3 regions of the Paenibacillus sp. WG02 genome follow, and region 1 is predicted to be linked to each of the others. Evidence: riboswitches for the same ligand, from Rfam matches in the RefSeq annotation. Region 1 holds a riboswitch; each other region holds the start of a gene.
What was found. Region 1 has a riboswitch for ZMP and ZTP ahead of ACBP55_RS15125 (DJ-1/PfpI family protein). Riboswitches for the same ligand answer to the same signal wherever they lie in the genome.
Positions count from the first base shown of each region.

Region 1 (7,194 bases):
TGGGAAATGAAGAAATATGCTTACAATGAGATCACCTCTATGCAATATATTTTTCTTAATAGCGGCATTCAAGTGAGTGTGTTCTATTTGGCAATGCCGCGAAAGTTAGCTGAGAAGGCAGGCACGGATGGCTGGATCGCACTTATCATCGGCTGGGCTATTACGGTCGCAGCAAGCTTTATTGTTATTCAGGTGATGAAAAAGCACCCCGAAGGAACATTGTTTGATCTAATAGCACGATATTTGGGCAAATGGGCAGGCCGGGTCGTTGCCATCTTTTTTGCCCTTTATCTCTTTTACTACGCTTATACGGGGCTCGTTGAGGCGGTTTTGCTCACGAAGGCATGGCTTTTGCCGCAAACTTCGGCATCTACCGTCATGTTATTATTGCTCATTCCCACTTATGTGATTGCACGTAACGGACTTCGTGTTTTGGGTAGATATGCGGAACTTGTGTTTATTATCTCTTTGTGGATACCATTTGTATATCTATATCCGCTCAAGGACGCCCACTTGCTCAATATGGTTCCTTTATTAAAGGAAGGATGGAAGCCTGTATTCTCAGCGGTACCTACAACATTCTTTTCTTATATCGGATTTGCTACCACGTTTATTTTGTATCCGTTTTTGAAGAACAAACAAAAAGCTTCTAGCGCTATCGTGATCTCCGATACTCTGTCGATGCTTGGATATTTGTTCATTACGGTTATCTGTTTTGTCTATTACAGCCCGGACGAAATTCAGCTGTACAACGAACCAGTGGTTAATATCTTAGAAGCCATTGAATTTAATTTTTTAGAACGGATGGAAGTGTTGTTTATCGCGTTTTTTTTGCTTGTTTTTTCATTAGCGTGGATACCCGCTATATACATGGGCGTTTTTTGTACAAGCTGGCTGCTCGGAAAGCAGGATCACCGCAATCATTTGCGGATACTGTGGTTGTTCACTGCTTTGAGCACATTTTTCTTCATACCAACTTTTAATCAGAGCGATCGTATGAATGATTTTCTCATTCAGATTGGTTTTGGAATCGAATATGTTTTTCCCGGTTGCTTACTCGTTTATTTATGGATGCATGATCGTTTTCAGTGGGGGAAGCGCTTATGAACAAGCGGCTCCTTCATGTTGTATTCATCGCCGCGGTTGTCGTCATCATTCCGAGCTGCAGTGACAGGTTAGATATGGAAGATGCTACACATACCTTATTAGTAGGTTTTGATCTCGATAAAGAAAACGAGCTCATTCTATATAGTACATTTCCAGTTTTCAGCAAAAATGTCAAGAAAAAAACGCGTGAACTTAGAGTGAAACCACAAACGAATCGTCAATCAAGACAAAAACAAGATAGTTATACAGATGGTGTTTTCCAAGGGAGAAGTATTCAAGTCCTACTAGTATCTAATCGAATATTGCAGCAAGAAAATTGGTTCCGACTAACGGATGTTTGGTTTCGCGATCCGAAAAATCCGTTAACGCCAAGGATCATTTCTTTCGATGGACCTCTCTCTGAAATCATATACCTGAACCCGAAAGATCAGCCGATGCTGCCCATATTGCTGCGGGAAATGGTAGAAACGAAGAGCGCCCGATCGGAAACGGTAAAGACGACTTTACAGGGGTTGAAGCAACAAATAGATGAAAAGGGTGTCACTCCTATCATTTCTGAAGTTCGAGTGAAAGATAAACAGATTGCGATGACAGGGACGACACTGTTGGATCATAAAGGGAAATTTGCTGATTCTCTGAACATGCAGGAAACTATTCTACTGCGTATATTGCAAAAAAATACAAAAAAGAGCGTCGGCTTAACAATTCCCATTCCCGGCAAAATGAAGATTGGACCGTTCCAAACAGATAAAGTAAGTTTAAACGCGGATGAAATAAAGGTGAAAATCAAGTCATCTTTCCTCAAAGACAAATTTCAATTCCAAATGCACATTACCATGCGCGTTGGACTATCGGAGCTTTTGTTTCCTTACGACGTACGTAGGCACGGAAAAGAGTTGGAGAATATGATTACCGAACAAGTGCAAATGCAGTTTGAAAACCTCATAAAGAAAATACAAACGGATAAAATTGATCCGATAGGGCTTGGATTCTATGCGCAGGCGCATGAATATAGCCATTTCAAGAAAGTGGAAGATCATTGGGGTGAAACGCTGGCCAATGCGGACATTCATGTTTCCGTGAAAACAATCATAGGAGCTATGGGGACAGTGAAATAACAGCCCTGTATGCTTACGACGACAGCTTCTTAATGGAAAGCTCTAAGGGGGGACAGCAAGTGAAAAAATATGCCTTGAATGAAATCACCTTCATGCAGTATATCCTTCTCAATTTCGGAATGGTTGTGAGTGTCGGAATTTTGTCGCTGCCGCGAGTACTAGCCGAACAAGCAGGCACGGCAGGTTGGATTACGCTCATCATCGTTTGGGTCATCTCCATAGTGGCGAGTCTGATCGTCATACAAGTGATGAAGAGGTACCCAGACGGCACCCTTTTGGATCTATTGTCGATGTATTTGGGCAAATGGGCAGGCAAAGCGGGAGCTGTCCTATTTGCCCTCTATCTCTTTTACTACGGATACACAGGTCTCGTATATACAATATTGATTACAAAGCAATACCTTTTGCAGCAAACCCCAGCTTATATCATTATGCTTCTGCTGCTCGTTCCCACTTATGTCATTGTACGGAACGGACCACGCATATTGGGCAGATATGTGGAAGTGATTATATTCCTATCTCTATGGATCCCCTTCGTTTATTTGCTTCCGATTAAGGACGCTCATTGGCTCCGTCTGCTTCCTGTGCTTAAAGAAGGTTGGCAACCTGTTTTCGCAGCTTTACCTGGCACTTTATATTATCATATAGGGTTTTCAACCACGTTTATTTTGTATCCGTTTCTCAAAAACAAGCGGAAGGCGTCAGCAGGAATCGTTATCTCGTATACACTGGCGATGCTCATGTATTTGTTCATTACTCTGATCTGTTTCGTCTATTTCAGTCCAGATGAAATTATGGCGTATAACGAACCGACAATCAATTTATTGAAAGCAATTGAGTTTAAGTTTATATCACGGATCGAAGTGCTATTTATCGCGGTTTATTTACTTATCTTTTCAATATCATGGATACCCACGATGTACATGACCGTTTTTTGTACAACTTGGCTAATCGGAAAAAAGGACCACCGTAATCATTTGCGGCTGCTTTGGTTATTCATCGCTGTGGGCACGTATTTCTTCATGCCTACTTATTTTCAAAGCGAACGGATGGATACTTTGCTTGGTCAAATCGGTTTTGTTGTCGAGTACATATTGCCTGGTTGTTTACTCCTGTATGTATGGATACATGATCGTTTGGGGTGGAGGAAGCACTTATGAACAAGCGGTTGCTGTACGTTTTGATTATTATCATGATTATTATTATCATTCCGGGGTGTAGTGATCGGTTGGATATGGAAGATTCGACTAACAACCTTGCTATTGGCTTGGATCTCGATAATGAAAACAACCTGCTTGTATATTTGAATAGCCCTGCATTCGGCAGAGATATCAAGAAAAAAACACTAGAAGTCGAAGTGAAATCGCTAACGATTCGTCAATCGAGAGAGCAACAAGATGAATTTTCACCAGGTGTTATTACAGGAAGAAAGGTTCAAGTCATGCTTATCGGGAAACGCATCTTCGAACATGAAAACTGGTTCCGGATACTTGACGTCTTTTTTCGTGATATGAAAAATCCATTAACACCCAGAATCATCGCTGTCGATGGATCTATTTCCGATATTGTATACCTACATCCGAAAGATCAGCCGATGTTACCTTTATTGTTGCGGGGGATGGTCGATACGAAGAGTGATAGATCGGAAACGGCAAAAACAACGCTGCAGAAGCTGCATTGGCAAATGTATGAGAAGGGGATAACGCCCTATATTTCCGAAATTCAGTTGGACAAGGCCAAACGGATCAGGCTGACTGGCGTTTCACTTCTGGATCATAAGGGGAAATATAAGACCTCGCTGAACATAGAGGAAACCTGTTTACTTCAAATATTGAATAAAAACGCAAAGAAACCTGTTAGCTTTACACTTCCGATTCCTGGTGAAAAGAAGAGCGGTCCATTCCAAACAGACCATTTAAGTATATCGGTTCAAGGAATGAAAACGAAAATAAAAACCTCGTACAAGCAGGATAAGTTTCGATTCGATATCAACATTAAAATGCCAGCCGGTCTTACTGAACTTTTATTCCCTTTTGATGTACGAAAGAATGGAAAAGAGTTAGAGAAAATGATTTCTGAACATATGCAAAAGCAATTCGAGAAACTCATCAAAAACATACAGAAGCATCAAATCGATCCTATTGGGCTTGGACTCTACGCACGGGCCAACGAATATAGTCAATACAAGAAAGTGGAGGATCATTGGGGAGAAGCGCTGTCTAAGGCGGACATTCATGTTTCCGTTAAGGTGACCATTGGAAGCATGGGACCCGTGAAGTGACTGGTTTTGGAGCGGGTAATCACCTTTTTGACATAAAGTTGATAAGGATTGGCAGCAAAAATTTGCGTTTTTCTACACATGCCTTTACACTTAGAACAAAAACGGAGTGGTGAAATGAGTAAAGGTAGAGTATGGAACAAGGGGAAGCGCAATGGGGGTGGCGGACCAGCACCTGGAACGAGTTATAAGGAAAAGCTCGCGGCCACCATGCAAGCGGAGGGGAAGACTGTCGAGGTTATCGATCTTAAGAATCCGATAAATCAGGTTCAACGCATGAATCGTGAGAATTGGGTCGAGAGACCCGTTCGCGTTAACCGTGAACAGCCTAAAAAATAATGCAGGTAAGCCTATCCAGACACTTTATGAGTGCTGGGTAGGCTTATTTATTTGTTTGTTTCGGGTCAAGCGGGAGTGGAGCTTACCCATTGCTCGGGAGGGTGAGATACTGACTTGGCTCGAGTGTGAGTGTGGATTTGTCTTCTGGTTTATGGTTTTCCGATTTACTGTTGATGTGGGGAAAAAAGAGTGAATTGTTGTACAGCGTACAACAATTCCTATCAATTCGCCTGGGCATAGGTGAAGATGTTGTATTTTGTGCAACAATTTAGCCCAATTTCTTGCTAAAATGCTACTATTGGCTGGAATTGTTGTATTTTATGCAACAATCGTGAGGAAATCGTGGATTTGCTAGCGTAATGTTGTATAAAATACAACAACATTACATGGATGAGCGTGTAAGTAGACAAATATTTGAACAAACTCACTCATTCTCTCACACCCACCGAAACAGCCAAATACTCAAACACCCAAACACCCAAACACCCAAACACCCAAACACCCAAACACCCAAACACCCAAACACCCAAACACCCAAACACCCAAACACCCAAACACCCAATCTCTCTCTCGCCAAAAGCAAGTGTAAGCCGTTTATCCGTATTGAGAAGGCTAATCAGTCCAAATTCACATTAGACATTTGTCCCGCTTTATAATAAGGGTAATCCATCTTTTGTTGAACTTGCTGAACGAAATGCGAATCAGTTAGGGATTCAATGACGAATAGTCCTAAGTCAATAGAGGCCGAAACGCCGCCACCAGTGAAGAGATTCCCGTCTCTGACGATTCGTTTTTTCATGACTTCGGAACAGTAAGGTGTCAGTAAATCGTAGGCGGAAGGATTCGTAGTGGCCTTTTTTCCATACAGGAATCCGGCTGCACCCAGTAACAACGCACCTGTACAAACAGAAACCTTGTAAGTCACATTACCAGCAGTTTGGAGCCAAGCGATGAAGACAGCGTCGAATCTAAGGCTTCTCGTTGAAAATCCGCCAGGTACAAACAGGAGATCATAACCCGATAGATCAGGATAAACATGTGTTACTTTAACGGTTAAGCCACGGTCGTCGGTAATTTCGTCCTTATTGGAGCAGAAATCCCAAGAGACGTTCTCTTTAGCTCCCAAAATGCCCATCCATGTAATAGCTTCATAGAAGCCGGTGAAGTCTAATGCGGTCATCCCATCGAATAGTACGAATGCCATTTTCATTAACAGCCACCTGACCTTTCAATTGTTATAAAAGCACAAAAAAGCACTTGATCAAGGATCAAATACTTTGCCCAGGCGTACGGCTGTTTGCAATGTGCTCCCTCATGGTTATCCATGTTAACGCCAGTCACACATCGGTTAATTTCTATAATCTTACAATTTCCTTCACCGAAATTCAATATCTTTTTTCAAGTGACGACTATGACTTAAACCCTTTACATCCCCATATGAATGGAAGAGGCGCTCGTTGCTCACATCATAATGGCCGACAAGCAGGGGGGGAATTGACTTATGAAATCAGTATTTAAGCTTGAATTAGAGGAAGCGAGAGTCATGATCGCAGCAGGCATACAAGCGGCAGTAGAGGCGAATGCAGCCGAAACCATATGTATCGTAGACGATGGCGGATATCTCATTGCGTTAGAAAGAATGAATGGCGCTCGCAATACGAGCCCGGAAATCGCCATAGCTAAGGCGTTTACAGCTAGCGGTCACAGGCGCTCTACACATTTGTTCAATCAACCCGGTGGTCCAGCGACTATCCATGGTGAGGCATTTGGGATTCATGCCATGATGCCTGGTAAATTTGCTATTTTCGTCGGGGGGCTACCGATTGTGGTGAACGGGAGTGTCATAGGCGGAGTCGGTGTAAGTGGAGGGAATGGTGAGGATGACATTGCGGTGGGGGTTGCGGCGTTGAAGGCGCTGCAGACATATTTGGGTAACGCCTATGAAGTCATGACAGTTCCAGATATTAAGAAATAGGCGTCCATTCAAAATAAGAAGGCCCCAGTTCCTCTAATGAAAGAGAGAATGGGGCCTATGTGTTAATTCAAAAGGCTTCTTACGTATTGAACGGTTTCGTCAATCGTATCATCTGTTAGCTGTTCTAATGAGATGTCGATCCCTGGTTTTACTCGATGCAGCTTGTCCAAAAACGATTTCGTTTGGAAAATACCCTTGCCGGATCGCACAGCTTCCAGCTTGTCGTTTTGAACGACGATATCCTTTAGATGAGCAAGGACGATACGATCACCGAAAGCCTCAAATGCCTGAGACAGAAATACTTCTTGTGACTCGACAGATGTGGGTGGCAGTAAATTCACTGGATCAAACACAACTCCCAGATTACTGGAAGGAAT
Region 1 covers NZ_AP036016.1:3,420,115-3,427,308, forward strand. Annotated here, with positions in the region: gene ACBP55_RS15095 (spore germination protein) at 1-10, shown strand, start outside; gene ACBP55_RS15100 (GerAB/ArcD/ProY family transporter) at 7-1,107, shown strand; gene ACBP55_RS15105 (Ger(x)C family spore germination protein) at 1,104-2,225, shown strand; gene ACBP55_RS15110 (GerAB/ArcD/ProY family transporter) at 2,285-3,385, shown strand; gene ACBP55_RS15115 (Ger(x)C family spore germination protein) at 3,382-4,506, shown strand; gene ACBP55_RS15120 (hypothetical protein) at 4,621-4,842, shown strand; gene ACBP55_RS15125 (DJ-1/PfpI family protein) at 5,459-6,052, opposite strand; ZMP/ZTP riboswitch at 6,115-6,193, opposite strand; gene ACBP55_RS15130 (GlcG/HbpS family heme-binding protein) at 6,344-6,817, shown strand; gene ACBP55_RS15135 (sugar phosphate isomerase/epimerase family protein) at 6,880-7,194, opposite strand, start outside.

Region 2 (7,194 bases), 2.9 Mb from region 1:
TGCATCAAATAATAAAAGAAATGAAGTTATGGTCAGCAAAGTGGACATAATGACTAATTAGGGACTATCACCAGAGGAGTGAAGCTTGATGATCACAATTAAATCAAAAGAACAAATTGAGAAAATGGGCAGAGCAGGTCGTATCCTGGCTGATTGCCATAAAGAAATCGCTAAAATGATTCGACCTGGTATTACCTCCTGGGAAATCGACCAATTCGTAGAGGGCTTTCTGACGAAGCACGGAGCCACTCCTGAGCAAAAAGGATATCACGGTTATCCATATGCTACTTGTGCATCCGTCAACGACGTGATCTGTCACGGTTTTCCTAAGAAGGAGCCCCTGAATGACGGTGATATTGTAACCATCGACATGGTTGTACGTATAGATGGTTGGTTGGCTGACTCCGCGTGGTCTTATGCAGTGGGTAACATTTCTCCAATTGCCGAGAAATTGCTGAAAGTAACGAAAGAATCTCTTTACAAAGGAATTGAGCAAGCCGTTCCCGGCAACCGTATCGGCGATGTATCGCATGCCATCCAAGTGTATGCCGAATCGCATGGTTTTTCCGTTGTAAGAGATTTTATCGGACACGGGATTGGCTCCGAGATGCATGAAGAACCGCAAGTGCCTCATTATGGGCCAGCTGGCAAAGGGCCGCGGATTAAAGAAGGCATGGTCTTCACGATTGAACCGATGCTAAATGTAGGTAAATACCATTCCAAAGTAGATCAAGATGGATGGACAGCAAGGACTTATGACGGCAGCTTATCTGCTCAATATGAGCATACGATTGCCATTACGAGTCAAGGACCGATTATTTTAACCGAACAATAAAGATACCGGAGGAACATGAATGCTTTCTTTTTACAAGAAATATTGGAGGACAGCCTTTGACATTGCTCTCATTGTTCTAACCGTTTATTTATTCATGCTGTTATTTAGTTACCTGTATCGCATCGCTACCCCTATCTTTCTGGCTCTGATCATTTTCATGATGATCGAGCCTTTTGCTAGGTTTTTGCATCGCAGAGGGCTGCGTAAGTCAATCGCATCTGCGATTTCGACCTTAGTATTCGTCCTTATTATCCTTGGCGCACTAACCGGTGCCGCTGTCATTTTCACCAGCCAAATCATGAGTCTTGTCGATAAGGTGGATGAATATCAAGCGATTTTCAACGATCAGATTGTGCAGAAAATAAGCGAATTGAATAACCAATTCCAAACGCTGCCACCTGATGTTATTGCGAAAGCTAAGGATTATGCGGGGCAATTCGCCGGCAATGCCTCCAAGTTTATCATTGCTTTTTTATCTGGATTAGTAGCCTCACTGACATCCTTCTCAACCTTCATGTTCAACTTCATCGTCGGGATTATCTTAGCCTACTTCCTTAGCATTGAAATTGATTCTTGGAAACGCCTTGCAGGTGAAAAAACACCAAAAACCTTCAAAACCGTTTTCTTTTTTCTCAAAGAAAATGTCGTGAAGGGTATCGTCTCCTACATAAAAGCGCAAGCCAAACTTATCTCATTGACGTTTATTGTTGTATTTTTCTCATTGCTCCTCCTTGGCGTCAGCAATGCTTTCTCTATCTCGTTGTTGTCAGCCATATTCGACGTACTGCCGCTTCTTGGTGTATCCACTTTGTTCATTCCATGGATCATCTACCTGTTTATTGTTGGACAAACGACCCTAGCAATCTGGCTTAGTTCCATACTCTTGGTCGTCATTCTTGTCAGACAAATTATGGAGCCAAAGATCACTGGAGAATCACTCGGAGTATCGGCCTTTACGACCTTAGCTTTCATGATCGTATCCCTTTCCCTCTTTGGATTTGCAGGGGTCATCCTTTCGCCTGTACTGATCATTCTAATCAAAGTTCTGTATACGCAAGGCTACCTGCAACGTTGGATTCGTAAGCCTGAGGACGAGTATGTTCAAGGTAAATTACCTTATAGCGGTCCTTAATGGTTGAAAACCAGCTTCATATCAACGAAAAAAGGCGCCAGCTTTTCCTCAGGAAAAGTTGACGCCTTTTTTACCACATAAGAAAGTATAAGTTTTCGGTTCACGAAAACCGCTTTCTTATTGGCGATAAAACCTCATATAGGGATCTTTGGTCGTAGACCAAAGTCTCTCCTCGTTAAACGCGGTCGCTCATCTTTGAATGGCCTCGATAGAGGTTTTCTCATACGCGATGCCTACTTCGGTATATCGATGGCGCTATGCCCATTTTTTGCGTAAAAACGCGGCTCAAATAAAAGCCATTTTCGAATCCGCATTTCTCGGCAATCGCATCCAAGGTAAGTGTTGATCCCTCCAACAAATGCCGAGCTTTTGTGAGACGCATTTCATTCAAAAACTCAGAAGGTGTTAGTCCAAACGCCTTGCGAAACTTACGGGTGAATTGTACGGGGGTGAGTCCCAGAGATACCGCCAAATCCAACAGGGATAAGCTTCCATAAGCAAATTCCGTCATATATTTCCGGGCTTTCTCCATTAACAAATCGACTTCTGTGGATGGGTCATCTTTGTGATCTCGCTCCATTTTGACCAAACGTAATAAATCATTCACCATATGCTGTTTATGCAGCGTGCTCTCTTCATCCCAGCCGGGAAGCTGTCTCAAATAACGATAATTGGAAGATAAACGTTCTGTATCGTTAATCGTCAATTTCCCTTTCCAGACGGCTTCATCGCCTATACTAGGTTCAGATAACCATACAAACTGTAGGAAGTGAAAGGAAAGTGGTTCGAGTGTTTTCCTCTGAAACACGGTATGGGGTGGACATATGACAAAGTCTCCGAACTTCGCTTCACCTTTTTGCTCACCAACTCGATAGTAGAATCTGCCACCTTCTACGGCAAATATCGTCCAACAAGGATACTCGTCTTCCTCTAGCATAAACGCCACTTTACGGTGCCAATAAACATGGGAGATGAGCTTAATGGTCACATCACGGAAAGCCACTCTCTCACCCCTTCCATATTGAAATAAAGTATATGTCTATTGTAACTGTCTGCATGTTCAATGGAAATAGGATATTCTACAATGAAATTAAAGATATCCTATAACCCAGTGAGGTGCTATGTTATGAAGCATGAAATCATTCAATCAGACATAACTGTAGTCGGCGGCGGATTAGCAGGTGTTTGTGCGGCAATCGCTGCAGTTCGGTTAGGCCAAACTGTCTCTCTCGTCCAAAATCGTCCTGTCCTTGGCGGTAATGCCAGCAGCGAAGTTCGAGTCTGGGTATGCGGCGCTACCTCCCACGGTGTTCATCGAAATGCGAGAGAAACCGGCATCATGGGTGAACTATTTGTGGAGAACCAGTACCGTAATATCGACGGAAATCCTTATATCTGGGACCTGATCGTACTTGAAAAAGTCAAAGCGGAGAAGAATATCACACTGTTTTTAAACACGGATGTCCATGAGGTAGAGGCCGATGGCGACGAGACTAGTCGAACGATTCGTTCTGTCACAGGCTGGATGATGGGATCTGAACGGCGTATTCGTTTCGATAGTCGTGTTTACCTCGATTGTACAGGCGACGGGTTAGTCGGTTTCCTCGCAGGTGCGAAGTACCGCATTGGGCGTGAAGCGCAAGAGGAGTTTAATGAAGAATGGGCACCACTCGTCGCGGACGATATTACACTTGGAAGCACCCTGCTGTTCTATACCAAAGACGCCAGCCAGCCGGTCAAATATATCGCACCAAGCTTCGCGAAAGATATCACACAAACCTCCATTCCCATGAAACGCATCATTCGCAGCGGAGATAATGGATGCGCTTATTGGTGGATTGAATGGGGCGGCGAGCTTGATGTTGTTCATGAAAATGAGCGAATCCGGGATGAGCTGTCCTCTGTCATTTATGGCATTTGGGATTACATCAAAAATTCCGGTAAATTCGAGAGTGAAAATCTGACGCTCGAATGGATCGGCTCCATTCCGGGGAAAAGGGAATATCGTCGTTTCGTTGGGGACTACGTGCTGAATCAGAACGATATCATCGCACAGGAGCTGTTTGAAGACCGTGTCGCCTTCGGCGGCTGGTCCATTGACTTACATCCGCCACAAGGAATGTATGCCACAGCTAAAGGCTCCAAACATATGCATATGGATGGCAGTTACCATATCCCATTCCGTTCTCTCTACTCCGTCAACGTGACGAATATGCTGATGGCGGGACGCAACATCAGCGCATCCCACGTGGCCTTCGGCACGACGCGCGTCATGGCGACATGTGCCGTCATAGGCGAAGCCGCGGGCACAGGAGCCGCGCTCTGCGCGGCAAAGGGCATCTCCCCCCGCGAGACTGCACAGCAGCCACTTGATCGAGCTGCAGCAGACGCTGCTTCGACAGGATGCAGCCGTCCTCGGTCTGAAGAACGCGGACACGGCAGACCTCGTGCTCCGCGCGGAGATAACAGCGTCCAGCACCTTGACGCGACTTGCGCTTGAGCAATCTGCGTCGGTGCTGCCGCTCACCGCTCATGTGGCGCTTCTCGTGCCGGCAGATCCGTCCATTGACGGCATCGAGCTGCTGCTGAATGCTTCGGAAGCTACAGAGCTGACAGTCGAGCTCTGGAGCACTGGGAAGCCGCAGAACTACGTCCCCCATACACGGGTGACGTCCATTCAAGTAGCTGTAGCCGAGGGTTCTCAGCAGTGGGTAAGGGCTTCCCTCTCTTGGCATCCTGAAACTGCTCAGAATGCTTTTATTATTCTCAGAAGCAACCCGGTGCTTTCGGTCCATCTATCAGCCAGACCACAAACGGGTGTGCTTTCCTTCAAGCATGATGCTGCATCAAAAGATGCCGTAGATTTCGGTGATATGCATCATCATCAGCCGGTCATTGATTGGAGTGCGAAAACATTCATTCGGAAGCCAATTTGCTTCCGTCTGCTCTCGCCAACATCCGCATTCGCAGCCGATAAAGCCGCCGATGGGTATAAACGTCCTTATGGAGGACCTCATCTATGGTCGTCTGCTTGCATGGATGCCTCCCAGCCAGAATGGCTTGAAGCCAGTTGGCCGGAGGCTGTGCGAATTCGCAGTGTACATCTCACTTTCAATGACGACGTGAACGAAGATTTAATTAATCTGCATCATCATCGGACGGAATTCGAGATCATTCCTGAACTGGTCAAAGACTATAAACTTCAAGCCTTCATCGGCGGTGACTGGACCACAGTGGCTGAAGGGCTCGATAATCATATGCGCAAACATGTACATCTTTTGTCTGAAGTTGTAACGACTGATCGACTTCGTGTGGTCGTTGAAGCGATGAACGGGACGGAACGGGCAGAGATTGTTGAAATCCGTTGTTATGGTTGATTTAAGGTAATCCAAAGCACCCATAAATCATTTTAAGAGTTGCATATTCCATAACCTGCCATTATGATTAGATCAATTAAAAGTTGATGTGTGACTGGCGAAGCATGGATACCCATGAGGAAGCACATTGATGTTAAAGCCGTACGCCTGGGCAGAGGTAAGGGGGATTCATCCCCCTTGCCTCTTTGTGTTTTTACAAACATATGAAGGGTTGTGGGTAAAATGAATTCAGAAAAATTAATTTTGGATGGTACACGCGTCGCGAAAAGCATTAAAGAAACGTTAGTCGAAAGAATCAACCAACTGTCTGCAAGAGGAATCCTTCCCTGTTTGGCTACGATACTTGTGGGCGATGACCCTTCTTCCGAAACCTATGTGCGTATGAAAAGCAGCGCTTGCAAGCGGCTAGGCATCGATTCCAGACGGATCCACCTAAATAAAGCAACTACAACAGAGGAGCTTATTGCTGTTATTCAACAATTAAACGAGGACCCTCAGATCCATGGTATTTTACTGCAGCATCCGGTTCCACCTCATATTGATGAAAGGGCCGCGTTTGAAGCCATTCAGATCGACAAAGATGTGGATGGCGTTACCATGCAGGGCTTTGCTCAAAATGCTTTTGGAACGGCCAACTTTCCTTCTTGTACCCCAGACCGCCATTCTAGCCATTCTCGATTATTATCAGCTTCCTATTGAAGGCAAGCATGCGGTAATCGTTGGTCGGAGTCCTATACTAGGTAAACCGATATCGCTTATGCTGCTGAATAGAAACGCAACCGTGACCATTTGCCATTCTAAAACAAATAATCTTCCTCAAATCATCGGATTAGCCGATGTTGTCGTTGCAGCAGTCGGTAAACCTTCATTTATTCAAGGAGCATGGATTAAGGAAGGCGCAATCGTTTTGGATGCTGGATACAATGCTGGGAATATTGGCGATGTTGATTATAAGGCTTGTCATATAAAGGCTAGCGCAATTACTCCTGTGCCCGCTGGAATAGGCCCGGTGACCATCGCGATGCTGCTCAAACACACCGTCTTTGCTGCCGAAAAAAGCAAAATGTTGACCTAAGGCTCCGACATTCTTTTTTCTAAAATAGGTCTTAATAACCCTTGCTTAACCTGACATGGTGTGTTATATTAAAAGTGCGTCAAATCAAGGTTTCCACTTCAAAAAGTTGACATAGGAGTGATACAAATGCCAAACAATTCCGTGCAAATCCCGCAAGGCGAAGAATTGATTCGTGTGGAAATGACGGTTAAGGAAGCGCTTGCATTGACAGGCACTAAATTTAACCAAAACCACAAATTAGAAACAGATGCAATCAAGAAAGTTAAACAATCCTTAGAAGATAAATTATTGACACCTAACCATTAATCCATACGCACTCACCGCACATAGCCCTGACGAACGATTTCTAATCGCTCGCGGGGCTTTTTTCTACTTTCAGAAAGAATTGTTCGGGTATCTCATTTTCATCGCATCAAATTCGGCCGATTGCTTATAATAATCTCGCAGCGCAAAAATCCTACATTTTAAGGAGTGAACAATCATGTCTGAATCTCATAAAAAAACAGGACAATCCAAAAAAAATACAACGGCACGTGCACAAGATCAGAAAACCAATAAAAAAGGTTAATTCAGCCGAATGCTTATAATAATCTCGCACCGCCCAAAATCCTACATCTTAAGGAGTGAACAATCAAATGTCAGAAAGTCATAAGCAGCAAGGGCATTCCAGACAAAATACAACGACACGAACAAATGATCAAAAAAGCAATAAGAACGGTAATAAGAAATAACGATTTTCCACATGAGGAGGCAGATATATGCTCGATCAGCTAGA
Region 2 covers NZ_AP036016.1:6,292,961-6,300,154, forward strand. Annotated here, with positions in the region: gene ACBP55_RS28525 (winged helix-turn-helix transcriptional regulator) at 1-50, shown strand, start outside; gene map (type I methionyl aminopeptidase) at 89-835, shown strand; gene ytvI (sporulation integral membrane protein YtvI) at 855-1,967, shown strand; gene ACBP55_RS28540 (helix-turn-helix domain-containing protein) at 2,188-2,970, opposite strand; partial or broken gene ACBP55_RS28545 (FAD-dependent oxidoreductase) at 3,094-5,344, shown strand; ZMP/ZTP riboswitch at 5,425-5,504, shown strand; partial or broken gene ACBP55_RS28550 (bifunctional 5,10-methylenetetrahydrofolate dehydrogenase/5,10-methenyltetrahydrofolate cyclohydrolase) at 5,567-6,419, shown strand; gene ACBP55_RS28555 (hypothetical protein) at 6,546-6,725, shown strand; gene ACBP55_RS28560 (DUF2524 domain-containing protein) at 7,178-7,194, shown strand, end outside.
Region 2: linked by a shared signal. The riboswitch ahead of ACBP55_RS28550 (bifunctional 5,10-methylenetetrahydrofolate dehydrogenase/5,10-methenyltetrahydrofolate cyclohydrolase) and the one ahead of ACBP55_RS15125 (DJ-1/PfpI family protein) in region 1 are both predicted to bind ZMP and ZTP.

Region 3 (7,194 bases), 3.4 Mb from region 1:
TTGCGGATGTGGGCACCGGGAGCGGAGCGATCCCGGTGACGGTGGCGCACGCGCGCCCTGCGTGGCGCGTGGCGGCCAGCGACATCTCCGCGGCAGCGCTGGAGATGGCTCGTGTGAATGCGCAGCGCCACGGCGTGGCTGCGCGGGTGGAGTGGCTCGAGGGGGATCTTCTCGAGCCCTTTATTGCGCGCCGGATCGCGCCGGATATACTGGTGTCTAACCCACCGTATATCCCTGATGGCGACCTGCCGGCGCTGATGCCGGAGGTGCGGCTGTTTGAGCCGCACACGGCTTTGTTCGGCGGTGTCGAGGGACTCGACCTGTACCGCCGGATGATCTCGCAGCTGCCGCAGCTCCCGCGAATCCCGACCGTGGTCGGGTTCGAGGTGGGCATTCGGCAGGCGGAGGCTGTGGCGGCGATGCTGCGCGCCGCCGCGGACTGGGACGAGATCCGATTCGTGCCGGATTTCCAGGGCATTGATCGCCACGTGATCGCGATCCGATCGCGAGACTAGAGGGAGTTCGTAGCGTTGGGAACGAACGCGATATTTAGGATGGTACAGAGGTAATCGGGCCTGCTAAGAGTGTTTTTCATCGCTACAGCTACTTGTAAGAGTTGAACAGTCACTTTAACGATGTTTTTCACTCTTACAGACGAGCTATCAGGTTGTTTGGGAGGTATTGGTATATGCTAAGAGTGTTTTTCATCGCTATAACTACTTGTATGAGTTGAAGAGTCACTATAGCGATGTTTTTCACTCTTATAGACGAGCTATCATGGCATTTTTCACCGCTAAACCCATCCTCATCAGCCTGAACGCCACCCAACGATCCCATCTCACCCAACTCTATCATTTTTCACAAATTTAAATAGATTACTAGGTTTAGCTCCTCTTCTTATTGCCCATACTGGCTAGTAGAAGCGAAGGGAAAGGGGCTTTTCCTCATGGTTAAGAGAACTAATCGTCATTCTTATAAATCTTTATTATTAGTAGCTTTTGCACTTATTGTTATGATAACTTGTTGGGAATCGAATCGTACGAATGCGGCGGTTATTTCGCCTACGATACCGGAAGAATCTATTCGCTTACGTATTCTAGCAAACTCGGATTCGCCGCAGGATCAAGCGTTGAAACGCGAGATTCGTGATGCTATTATTGCTCGTATGCAGGAGTGGGTCGTTGGGCCGCAAACGTTGGATGACGCAAGAGCCGTGGTTAGAGCCCATTTGTCCGAATTTGATGTTCTTGTTGGACAAATGATTGAAGCACGTGGCTATAGCTATTCACATACAGTTGAGCTAGGTAAAGTCCCTTTTCCAACAAAAATGTACGGAAATGAAGTGTACCCGGCAGGAGAATATGAAGCGCTGCGCGTGACAATTGGATCGGGGGAAGGTCAGAACTGGTGGTGTGTGTTGTTTCCGCCATTATGTTTCGTGGATTCCTTATCCGGAGAAGCGGTAGCATCGGCTGCTGTTGTAGCGAAAACAGAAGGTGATGGGAAGGTGCAATCCTCTCCTGCACCTGCAACGAAAGTCAGTAAAGCTGCTTCAACAGTTAAACCCGACAAGTCTAACCCTGTCGTTAAAGACAGTGATGCTAAGCAGCCACAAATTAAGTTTTTTATCTGGGAAATGGTGAAGAAGATCGTATCGTGGTTTAGCTAAGAAAGTCACCTATTCCGACTTAGGATCAGAATTATATTTGAAGTTAGGATGATAGATGATCGTGACAAAATACTGGAAAGTGGATCAGGGAATTGGCACCGAGATAGGCATGGAATTAGCTGAAGCTGCCCAGCTTCTACGAAGCGGTGAAACAGTCGCCTTTCCAACAGAGACGGTGTATGGACTTGGGGCAGACGCGACGAATACGGCAGCGGTTGAAGGGATTTTCACAGCGAAAGGTCGGCCTTCGGATAACCCGCTTATTGTCCACATTGCGGATGTCGAGCAGCTATCAAGTTTAATTCTGTCGGATCGTATTTCGGCAGATCATCGCCAGCTTATGGAGGTTTTCTGGCCGGGTCCTCTTACGATAGTGCTGCCTGTGAAAACAGGTGGCATTTCGCCGTTAGTAACCGCTGGTCTTAAAACTGTGGGTGTGCGTATACCAGATCATCCCGTGGCATTGCAGCTTCTTCGTGAAGCGGGGCTACCCATAGCCGCGCCGAGTGCTAACAGCTCAGGCAGACCTAGTCCAACACTCGCCTCTCATGTCAGAGATGATTTAGATGGCCGGATTGGCGGGATCGTGGATGGTGGTGCAACTGGGGTTGGTGTCGAGTCAACTGTGATCGAGATTGTAGCAGGTGAGTTATATATTTTGCGTCCTGGCGGTGTTACGGCGGAGCAGCTGCAATCGGAACTGCCTGCTATTCGGATTCATGAGCCAGAGCGGGGAGAGGTGCAGGATGCCGAAACACCACGTGCTCCTGGGATGAAATATACACATTACGCACCAAAAGGATTTATGCATATCGTTCAAGGCGAAGATGCAGAAGCTGTTGCTGAATGGATCCAACACGATATTGATGCCGCCAAAACACGAGGTGAGTCAACGGGTATTCTTACATTTGAGGAAAGAGCTTCTCGTTACCATGCAGATTTGGTTATTGCCTGCGGATCGTTAACGCAACCGGAAACAATTGCTCAGGATCTTTACGCTGCGTTAAGGCAGTTTGATCAAGAAGGTATTCAATATATTGCTGCAGAGGGTTGTCCAGAAACGGGGATTGGCCTTGCGATTATGAATCGTCTTCGTAAAGCAGCCGGTCATCGGCTTGTACGTGTTTAGCTAGCATGATTCCCTGTTTGTCCGCATATCTTGAGAGAGAAACGTGGACAAGGGGGATAGCGCATGCTCGCATCTGGGGTGGAATTTGGGCAGCTGGTAACAATTATTATTATGGCGATTGCTTTGGGCCTAGATGCTTTTTCCTTAGGGATTGGCATAGGGATGAAGGGTATTCGTTTGATTGATATTATGAAAATTAGCTTCGTGATTGGTATATTTCACGTTCTCATGCCTTTGATGGGGATGTTTATGGGGCAATATGTTTCATTGCTGCTCGGGAATGTCGCTACAGCGGCTGGGGGATGTTTGCTCATTCTTTTGGGATCGCATATGGTGTATAGTTCGATTCGAGGAGAAGAAGCGACTTCTTTTGATCATCGGTCAGCTTGGGGCCTGACGATCTTCTCACTTAGTGTTAGTATTGATTCATTCTCTGTGGGTGTATCCCTTGGCATGTTTGCTACGGATATTGTGTTGACCGTGCTGATATTTGGTCTGTTTGGGGGTTTGTTATCCATTGCCGGTTTGTTGGTTGGCAGGCGGGTAAGCGGCTGGGTAGGTGAGTATGGCGAGGCGTTTGGCGGGCTTATTTTACTCACTTTTGGGATCAAGTTTTTACTATGATACAATAGGGGTGTAAAAGTTTTCGTCTTAGCTTATGCTTATGATTAGGAGGGAATCATGTTGCGAATTCTATTTGTTTGTACAGGAAATACGTGCCGCAGTCCATTAGCAGAAGGTTTGCTGCGTATCAAGGTGCACCAAGAAGGGCTTGCGGCGGAGGTTCGTTCAGCAGGCGTTTCCGCGGTGACGGGCGGTCCAATCTCCAGAAATAGTGCATCGCTTCTACAGGAAGCGGGTTTCAAGGAGCCCATAAGTTCTTTGGCGATCCAAGAGTCTGAAGTGAATTGGGCTGATCTTATTTTGACGATGACGATGGGACATAAGCGTACGGTTATCCAGCGGTTTCCGGGTGCGATTGAGAAGACTTTTACACTCAAAGAGTACGTAGAGGATGACGCTCATATTTTACAGGCGATTGAGGAAAGGGAGCAGCTCGTTACGGAGCTTCAGCTCAAACAGGCTCTTTCGCAAGCAGTATCTGTAGAAGAAAGAAGCCGCATTTATAAACTTGAACATGCGATTCCTGACTTTGACATTTCGGACCCGTTCGGAGGCTCAATAGAGATTTACCGACAAACGGCTGAGGAGATCAGCGGGAGTTTAGATAAATTGATTCCGAAAATACGTGCACGAAACGAAGGCTCCAAATAACTCAGGTACGAGATTTACGAATTGCGGATACATCTTTACACATGGGGTAGAATGCGATAAAATAGAGGTACTAATCAAGACTCAATGTAACTGGCGACGAGTGGGAGTAACCACAGTGGAGCATTGAGCTATACGGCCGGTCGCCTGGGCAAAAGAGCAACGCGCGTTTTCTAGCGTGTCCGCTCTTTTTTTCGTTTTCTGGTGAGCTTTGGGATATAATAGGATGGTCGAATTCGAACAAGCAAAGGAGCGTTCTATTCATGAAAATTGCCTTAGGTGCAGATCATGCAGGCTATCGTTTGAAAGATGTTATCATTCCTTTTATTGAGTCATTAGGTCACCAAGTCGTCGATTATGGCTGCAGCTGCGCAGATTCGGTTGATTATCCCGACTATGCGCTTCAAGTTTGTGAGCAAGTGGTATCCGGCGATGCGGACAAAGGTATTCTGATTTGCGGAACGGGTATCGGAATGTCGATTGCCGCGAATAAGGTTCCGGGCATCCGCTGTGCACTCGTACATGATCTGTTTTCAGCGAAAGCGACGCGTGAGCACAATGATACGAACGTACTTGCCTTAGGGGAACGTGTTATTGGACCGGGTGTAGCAGAGGAAATCGTGAAAATTTGGCTCGAAACTGAGTTTTCTCAAGGTGTTCGACACCAAAATCGTATTAACAAAGTGCAAAGTATCGAAGATCGTTTCACACTGCACCCATAGAATTTTTCCTAACGGAAAATTCCAGAAACGAGGGATCACGATGACAGATTCCATTCTATCTAATGTTGCCGAGGCTATGGAAACGAATCTTCGGGAATTGGTCAAAGTCGGCAATCTCAGATCAGGTCACATTCTGATTATCGGAACGAGCACGAGTGAAATTCTCGGGCATAGGATCGGTACATCGGGGACGCTGGATGCGGCCAAGCCGATTTTTGAAACGGCGCAAGGAATAAGCCGCGAGTTCGGACTGCACTTAGCCTTTCAATGCTGCGAGCATTTGAACCGTGCGATCGTTATTGAGGAAGAGCTGCTAGCGAGCATGCCTCAGCTTGAGCCTGTCTCTGTCATTCCGGTGCCAGAGCCGGAGGCTCGATGGCCTCCTATGCGTATCGCCATTTCACGAAGCCGGTCGTTGTCGAGAAGATTCAGGCACATGCCGGAATCGATATTGGCAGCACGCTCATCGGGATGCATTTGCGCCCAGTTGCTGTGCCAGCAAGGCCGCCAGTACGTAACATTGGCCATGCCTATGTAACGATGGCTTTTACCCGGCCTAAGCTGATTGGCGGTACAAGAGCTGTATATCTGCCTGATGAAGCGGAACAACTCTATCAAACAGCCGCACCTGATGCGGATTGCTAGCTATTACCTCAATGAATAAGACTTAACAGATAAGACTACCCTGTAGGAGGAATTTTAATATGACAAACTTTTTGAGTAAACAAGATCCTAAAATTGTAGCAGCTATGAACCTTGAGCTTGCCCGTCAACGCGACAAAATTGAGCTTATCGCATCTGAAAACATCGTTAGCCAAGCTGTTCTTGAAGCTATGGGTACTGTGTTAACGAACAAATATGCAGAAGGTTACCCAGGCAAAAGATACTATGGCGGCTGCGAGCACGTAGACATCGTAGAAGATATCGCTCGCGATCGTGCAAAAGAGCTTTTCGGTGCTGAGCACGCGAACGTTCAACCGCATTCCGGCGCACAAGCCAACATGGCTGTTTACCTGGCAGCTCTAAACCCTGGTGATACGGTACTGGGTATGAACCTGGCACATGGTGGTCACTTAACGCACGGCAGCCCCGTGAATGCGTCCGGTATTCTCTACAACTTCGTAGCTTACGGTGTAAGCGAGAAAGATTTCCGTATTGATTACGACGATGTTCGTAAAGCTGCATTCAAACACAAGCCTCGCATGCTCGTAGCTGGCGCAAGTGCTTACCCGCGCACAATTGATTTCGAAGCTTTGGCTTCCATTGCTAATGATGTAGGAGCGCTGTTCTTCGTGGATATGGCTCATATCGCAGGTCTTGTTGCTGCTGGTTTGCACCCGAACCCAGTGCCGCACGCACATTTCGTAACGACAACAACACACAAAACGCTTCGCGGTCCTCGCGGCGGTATGATTCTTACGCGCAAATCTTGGGCGGCAGCAATCGACAAAGCGGTTTTCCCTGGTACCCAAGGTGGTCCTTTGATGCACACGATCGCAGCAAAAGCGGTTTCCTTCGGTGAAGCTCTGCAACCAGATTTCAAAACATACGGACAAAACGTGATCAACAATGCACAAGCATTGGCGACTGCTTTAACAGCTGAAGGTATTAACTTAGTTTCCGGCGGTACAGATAACCACTTGATGCTGATCGATTTGCGCAACTTGAACATTTCGGGTAAAGACGCTGAACACGTTCTAGACGAAATTGGTATCACAGCAAACAAAAACGCGATTCCTTTTGACCCAACAAGTCCGTTCATTACTAGCGGTATCCGTCTAGGTACACCGGCTGTAACATCCCGTGGTATGAATGAAGAAGCGATGAAAACAATCGCGAAAGTGATTGGGCTTACCTTGAAAAACCCGAAAGACGAAGCTGTTCTAGAGAAAGCACGCGGTTTAGTGAAAGACCTGACAGCGCAGTATCCGCTTTACCCTGGTTTAACTTATTAATTTCTTGTTCAAAAAAAAGTTCAGGCCGGCTCTCTGGAGTCGGCTTTTTTTTACCCTTTTATCCGTCTAAAGGCTGTTGACGAAAGTAGGGAGGCAGACCTATACTTCTTGGTAATTCGTGTAAAAGGAGGTTGCATCCATGCAGCTTGTTTTACAGTACGTGCAGTTGAAATCAGCAATCATGCGAGTACACAATTTTCAACAAACCGATATGGATGTGCCCGTGTCCGTTGAAGAAATAGCCGGTTACCTGTATTGTACGGAACGCAATGTGAAAATATTGATTCGCAAGATGATTGAGATGGCGTGGATTTCCTGGACACCGGGTCGCGGGCGCGGAAATCGATCTACAATCCGGTTTCTAGCCTCTGTCGAAGATCTTTTGTTTACGGAAGCGAAAATGCTTGTTGAACAGGGGAATTTGAACAGTGCAATGAGTTTGTTTCA
Region 3 covers NZ_AP036016.1:36,281-43,474, forward strand. Annotated here, with positions in the region: gene prmC (peptide chain release factor N(5)-glutamine methyltransferase) at 1-515, shown strand, start outside; gene spoIIR (stage II sporulation protein R) at 947-1,669, shown strand; gene ACBP55_RS00190 (L-threonylcarbamoyladenylate synthase) at 1,725-2,798, shown strand; gene ACBP55_RS00195 (manganese efflux pump MntP) at 2,862-3,422, shown strand; gene ACBP55_RS00200 (low molecular weight protein arginine phosphatase) at 3,480-4,073, shown strand; ZMP/ZTP riboswitch at 4,150-4,230, shown strand; gene rpiB (ribose 5-phosphate isomerase B) at 4,334-4,792, shown strand; partial or broken gene ACBP55_RS00210 (TIGR01440 family protein) at 4,833-5,437, shown strand; gene ACBP55_RS00215 (serine hydroxymethyltransferase) at 5,497-6,747, shown strand; gene ACBP55_RS00220 (ABC transporter substrate-binding protein) at 6,887-7,194, shown strand, end outside.
Region 3: linked by a shared signal. The riboswitch ahead of rpiB (ribose 5-phosphate isomerase B) and the one ahead of ACBP55_RS15125 (DJ-1/PfpI family protein) in region 1 are both predicted to bind ZMP and ZTP.